Regions from separate parts of the Priestia flexa genome, predicted to be linked through region 2. Evidence: riboswitches for the same ligand, from Rfam matches in the RefSeq annotation. Region 2 holds a riboswitch; the other holds the start of a gene.
The links. Region 2 has a riboswitch for preQ1 ahead of LZP85_RS02885 (QueT transporter family protein). Riboswitches for the same ligand answer to the same signal wherever they lie in the genome.
Positions count from the first base shown of each region.

Region 1: it holds a riboswitch for preQ1, as region 2 does, so the genes downstream of both, queC (7-cyano-7-deazaguanine synthase QueC) here and LZP85_RS02885 (QueT transporter family protein) in region 2, are expected to answer to the same signal.

Region 1 is NZ_CP090431.1:992,670-996,085, reverse strand. It holds gene queE (7-carboxy-7-deazaguanine synthase QueE) at 1-409, opposite strand, end outside; gene queD (6-carboxytetrahydropterin synthase QueD) at 402-845, opposite strand; gene queC (7-cyano-7-deazaguanine synthase QueC) at 845-1,507, opposite strand; PreQ1 riboswitch class I at 1,682-1,725, opposite strand; gene LZP85_RS05010 (GerAB/ArcD/ProY family transporter) at 1,792-2,898, opposite strand; gene LZP85_RS05005 (GerAB/ArcD/ProY family transporter) at 2,920-3,186, opposite strand; gene LZP85_RS05000 (hypothetical protein) at 3,202-3,416, opposite strand, start outside.
Region 2 is NZ_CP090431.1:556,832-560,247, forward strand. It holds gene cobA (uroporphyrinogen-III C-methyltransferase) at 1-345, shown strand, start outside; gene LZP85_RS02880 (formate/nitrite transporter family protein) at 401-1,237, shown strand; PreQ1 riboswitch class I at 1,357-1,402, shown strand; gene LZP85_RS02885 (QueT transporter family protein) at 1,411-1,899, shown strand; gene LZP85_RS02890 (YtvA family blue-light photoreceptor) at 2,062-2,844, shown strand; gene LZP85_RS02895 (GntR family transcriptional regulator) at 2,980-3,416, shown strand, end outside.

The DNA.
Region 1 (3,416 bases), 440 kb from region 2:
TCTTCATTCCCGAGCTTGGTGGCTTGGGTGAAAGAGTTAAATCGTCAATTTTATAAAACCACTCTTGAAAGCGACTTCCCTGAGTTTCAAGCGCGACTTGCTTTTGATGATCATGCAAGCGATCAATTAGTTTATCTAAAGATTTCAACAGCGCTGGATTCCCGCCTGAAATAGTTACATGGTCAAAGCGGTCTCCTCCTAAGGTTTGCAATTCATGCCAGACCTCTTCGTCCGTCAGTTGACGGATGTCACTTTTCGCTGACCCATCCCAAGTAAATGCCGAATCACACCAACTGCATGAGTAATCACAGCCAGCTGTGCGCACAAACATTGTTTTTCGGCCCACAACCATTCCTTCTCCTTGAATCGTTGGACCAAATATTTCGAGAACAGGAACCTTATTATTCATCTCGCTTCACCTTCTTTGGACGATATACAACATAGCTTGTAGGAGTTTCACGAACAAACACTTGCACGCATGCTGGCTTATTTTCAAGTTCATCTAAGTGAGCTTGTACAAGTTCATAAATTTTCCGAGCAATAACTTCAGATGTTGGAAAATCATTCGCATCCTCTTCATTAAACAACTCTTTATGATCATTTAAAAGCGTATGATCGAACTGACCAGAAACAATTTTTTTCAACGTAGCAAAGTTAACTAAAAAGCCTGATGAATCTAATTCATCACCTGCAATAGTTAAATTAACAAAATACGTATGGCCATGAACCTGCTGACATTTTCCTGCTGACTCATGAGGAACAAAATGCGCAGCGGCAAAATTCATGTCTTTATTTAATTCGTACGAATAAGGATGTGCTACCTGTGGGTAAATTTGCTGAAGCATTACTGTTCCCCTCCTTGTTTCGTGTCAAGGTATTGTTCTAGACCTCTCTTGCGAAGCTTACATGCCGGACATTCTCCGCACCCGTCTGCAATAATACCGTTATAGCAAGTTAACGTATGTTCACGCACATAATCAAGCGCACCTAATTCATCGGCTAGTCCCCATGTCTCTGCTTTATCAATCCACATTAATGGTGTGTGAATGACAAATTCAAAATCCATTGATAAGTTCAACGTTACGTTTAGCGATTTAACAAACACATCTCTGCAGTCTGGGTACCCTGAGAAATCTGTTTCGCATACACCTGTTACTAAATGACGTGCACCGCTATTTTTAGCTAATACAGCCGCAAATGATAAAAAGAGAAGGTTGCGTCCGTCCACAAACGTTGTCGGTAGCTCCCCTTCCTCTTGGCTAATGTCAATATCATCTCTTGTTAGTGCGTTAGGCGCTAGTTGGCTTAACAACGACATATCTAAAATTGTGTGTTTTACACCAAGGTTTTTTGCAATGGCTTCCGCAACCTCAATCTCTTTACTATGACGCTGACCGTAGCCGAACGTAACAGTTTCCACTTCTTTAAAGTTTTTTAGCGCCCAAAATAAACAAGTCGTACTATCTTGTCCACCGCTAAATACAACAATTGCTTTTTCGTTTTTCATTTTTTTGTCTCCTTTTCCTTTATAAAGTCAAAGAAGAAAACATTCCGTTGTTTAGATCATATAAAAAAAGAGATTGCTTCGTTTGCAATCTCCCTTAACTAAGAATCCCTTTCTTATATTAAAAAAGAAACAGGAAAAAAGCCCCTAAAATCGGCGCCATTTGTCATCTCACTGATGATCTTAGTTTTTTATAGAGGGAGTTTACGAACCTCTCCCGCACATAGAGCACGGCATTTCTTCTTTCAATTTTCGCTTTTAACTATATCATACTCCATTTAAAATTACTATGTACTTCTACTTTTCTTCCTACTTTTCAATTGAATCATCACCAGCGTTACGATTGGAATGACAAACTGCATGGGAATGTGAATCCAAACTGGTACAATTTTCAAACCTATCTCTAAATGTTTAACAGCATTATCCGACATAAAAATAGTCGTAGTCAGAATGGATATCGTAACCAAAAGGAGTGATAGCTTGTGACTCCTGGTTTGATAAATATCTTTTATCCCTAAAATAGCTGCATATGCGAAAATCGTTACTTTAGCAAAACCGCCAATAATAAGAACACTAATGGCTAGCATATCCATCCGCTGAATAATATCTCCAATATTCACTTGCTGTACGGTTACAAGTAGGGGGATTGTCGATGATCCTACCAAGTGCTGTCCGAGTGTAGTTAAGCTAATTAAACTTAACATACTAAGCATAACGCCTCCTATCACCACGGCACGCGTTCCCATCTTTCTAAGAGACTTTTCTCCTTTTATAAACTGGTTAAACATTAAGAAAACAACCATTTCTCCAAATGGAAACGTCAAAATAAGCGGAAACACCGCTCTAAAAATTGAACCGATTCCTTCAGCTAAAATGGGGTGCATACGATCTGGGTTCATAACATCAGAAAAGAACAGTAAGAAAAAACCTAATACAATGAAGCCAACAAAAACAACTAACAATAACACACTCGCTCTTGCGATTGGCTCAACTTCTAAAAAGCATGCATACGCAATAACTAGCGTCATAACCCCACCCACAATAACTAGAGGCGTATCATTCATTGATGTTAACAATAATAGCTCACAAAAGTCTCTTAGAACACGCGCACCAATGTAAATAAAATATAGCACGTACAGCATGCAAATAATTTTGCCAACTAGCTTTCCAAAAGCAATTTTTAATATTGTTGGAAACGTTTCTTCTGGATGCCTTTTATATAAAAGTGTAAAAAGAGCAAAGAAAGGCAGGTACATTAACATCCCTACTAAAACGGCAATCCATGCGGATTGACGTGCTTCCTGTCCAATACTCACAATGGTCGCACTTCCAAATAAGAACAGCAGCATCATTGAGAATAGTTGAAAATTGCTTATTACTAAGCGTGGATGCATTCCTTTCCTCTCCTTTACTCACTAGGTAGTTACCGATTTTCGGTCATACTTGCCACAAGACTTCTTTGCTATATCAATTAGCGTCGATTGAGGGTATTTTTTGATTAACCATAATAAAAGCCTCGCAAATACTAACCCACTTCCTGTTCCAATTATTGCACAAATCCAAGCGATGTTCTTTGCCACAGCTAATAATAAAGTAGATACAACTAAGATTGCACTTCCAATGGAGAATACGTGGGTTAATGTAAAGAACTGTTTCCCACTTATCACTTCTTTTTGGCTCATATTGAACACTTACACCTAATAAAATGAAGAAAATATATCAATGATGGACTGCATCCAAAACTCAAGGGCATACAGCGGAGTTGGAATGGTTATTCGAAAAATAACCGCTATCCACATTACCACTCCTATAGTAGAAAAGATGCTGTATATTACGATTTCTTTTATCTGTTTTTGTTGATAAAGAGGGCGGATTGCCTTATATGCTAAAAAGCTGAATACCCCTAAAAACA
Region 2 (3,416 bases):
ATCGTGACCGGACACGGTTTAACTGGAACTCCGGAAAATATTAGGTGGCATCATCTAGCTCAAGGCGTTGATACGCTTGCTATTTATATGGGAGTTAAAAACTTACCGTATATTTGTGAACAGCTTTTAGCTGGTGGTAAGTCCATAGAGACACCAGTGGCGGTGATTGAGGAAGGTACTTCTATTAACCAAAGGGTTTTAATTGGTACGCTGCGAACGATTGTAGAAATAGCCACTAGTGAACAAGTCAGTAATCCAGCGCTGATTGTGGTCGGAGAAGTGGTAAAACAATCAGCGACTCTCTCCTGGTTCTCAAAGTCCAAACTTCAAGAAGTGTACGCGTAATATTTTTATTATATAATTTATCAGAGAATTTTAACGAAATAGGGGAGGGATAAGCGTGTTTAAAGCGTCAATCGAGTCTATGACGGACATAGCTCGTCAAAAAACAAATCAAGTGAATAAACAATTGCCGAGCTATTTACTGTTGGCTATGCTTGCAGGTGCTTATGTCGGAATTGGTGTAGTATTAGCTCTTTCAGTTGGTGCTCCGTTAGCCGAAGCATCATTACCAATAGTCTCACTAGTCATGGGCTTATCGTTTGCCATTGCGTTACTACTTGTTATGTTTGCCGGAGCCGAGTTGTTTACAGGCAATCATATGTTTTATACAATCAGTACATTATCAGGTGCTACTACGTGGAAAGATACGTTGAAAAATTGGCTGTGGTGCTTTGTTGGAAACGGATTGGGAGCGTTCGTATTGTGTCTCTTAATCGTTGGAACTGGTTTGTTTAAAGGAGTAGGCGATACACATTTATTACTGACAATCGCAGCAAAGAAAATGAACCTGCCAATGAGCGAACTTTTTTTTCGAGGGATTTTATGTAATTGGCTCGTCTGCTTAGCCATTTGGACAGCTTTGAGAACCAAAAGCGATGCGGCCAAAATTATGTTAGTTTTTTGGATGCTGTTTGCCTTTGTTGCATCTGGCTATGAACACAGCGTTGCAAACATGACGTTCCTTGGTTTGGCTTTACTTCATCCGCACCCTGAAACGATATCATTAGCTGGACTGCTACATAATCTGATCCCGGTTACGCTTGGGAATATTGTAGGCGGCGCTTTATTTGTAGGAAGCGTATATTGGTTTATCAATAAAAAGCAAATGGAAAAAGGGCGTATTCAAGAAGTGAAAATTCCAAAAATCGTTAAAGAAGAAACATTATCAAAGTAACAGAAAATCCGCTTTGCATAAAAGCGGATTTTTTAGATTGAATTTCGATCAGTAACCGAAAGAGGGTTGAGATACTTGACTAATATAATTTACTGCTGTATGATTCTTTAGTATTTGCGTAAGACGTGGTTCGGAACCATCCCACGTAAAAAAAACTAAGGAGAGTATGCAGCATGAATGTAAGAACACTTGCAGTCAACGGTATTATTGCGGCAATGTATATTGCGGTAACGATGTTTATTCAGCCGTTTGGCTTTACAAATATTCAGTTCCGTATTGCGGAAATGTTTAATCATTTGATTATTTTTAATAAGAAGTATTTGTATGGAATTGTGCTAGGCGTATTTTTAGCCAATTTATTCTTCTCACCAATGGTGGCGTATGATTTGGTATTTGGCGTAGGACAATCTTTAATTTCCTTATTACTGATGATCTTTGCGATGAAGTTTGCCAAGGGCACGGTTGCTCGTATGGTTACCAATACACTGATCTTTACGTTTACGATGTTTATCATCGCGTTTGAGCTTCATTTAGCACTAGGTTTTCCATTTTTACTAACATGGTTAACAACTGCGATTGGTGAATTTGTAGTGATGCTTGTTGGAATTCCAGTGATGCTGGCAATTCATAAGCGCGTAAACTTTACAAAGTTAATCGATTAATACTACAAAAGCTTACAGAGATGTAAGCTTTTTTCATATTTAAATGGTTTTAATTTATAGAAAAAAGACACAAGATATGACAGAATTAGAGAGAAGTTGTTAAGTACGTTAATACATAGTAAAAGTCATGTTTTATACTATACTTGAGAAGGAGAGAAGAGCTTGCTTGCAAATGATGATCATAAGGTAGAAGAACTAGCATTTATTAAAAAAGCCCTAGACTTTACAAGAGCTGGATTAATTTTAACCAACCCTGCTTTGCCCGATAATCCGATTGTTTATGCGAACCAAGGTTTTCTGGATATGACCGGATACAGGAAAGAAGAAATCGTAGGACAGAACTGCCGCTTTTTACAAGGGGAAAATACCGACCGAGATACGGTACGAAAAATTCGAGATGCTATCCGCGAAAAAAAGTCGGTCAATGTACAAATTTTAAACTATACAAAAGAAAGCCAACCTTTTTGGAACGACTTATTTATTGATCCAATGTGGATTGATGATGAAGTTTATTTTATTGGGATTCAAAAGGACATTACGGGGAAAATGAAGCAAGAAGAAGTGATTTATGACTACTATGAAAGGATGCAGGAGATGTCAACGCCAATTGTTCCAGTGAAAGACGGGGTTTCTGTTCTACCGATTGTTGGTGTTTTGAATGAACAGCGATATCATATGATTGCATCCAAAGTATCAACATACATTGATGAAAGTAAAGATGATCATTTTATTATCGATTTTTCAGGTTTATTGGAAATGGATGAAGATGTAGTAGCTTACATGTATAATCTGCACGATTTAATTACCATTACCGGAACGCAGGTAATCATAACAGGCATCATGCCTTCTATAGCGAAAAAAATGAGAGACCTTCAAGTAAACTTTACAGTCTTAAAAACCTATACGCATGTCAAAGCCGCTTTAAAAGCGCTTGGGTATGCATAATAAGTTCTCGAAAAAGTCCGTAAAACAATGCGGATTTTTTTTGTTTATAAATGGTAATATATACATATAAGCCTAACTTAAAAGGTGACTAAGTACAGAATTGAACAAACTTCCAGCATTTGATATATTGGTTTTATGAAAAGAGAATTGATTAAACCCATTAAACGTTTATCATTGCGAGAAGAAATTTATCAAACTTTAAAGCAAGGAATTATTACGTTAGAGTTTCCACCGGACCAGCGCTTGAATGATAAGGAGCTAGCTGAAAAATTTAGCGTCAGCAGAACGCCGGTAAGAGAAGCGTTAAAACGCTTGGAAGATGAAGGGCTTGTTGAATCGATTCCAGGCTCCATTACTAAAGTATCTTCGTTAAACCCTGAAGAAGCCAAGCACGCGTTTACCGTAGTTGCCGTTCTTCATGCATTGGCAACTAAGCTTGCCGTTGCGCATCTGACAGAAGAAGATTTCAAAGCGCTAGCTCATCATAATGCTGCGCTGCAGAGTGCGGTGGAAAAGCATGATATCATCGGCGCCATCGAAGCAGATCAAGCCTTTCACCGCGTGTTTTTAGA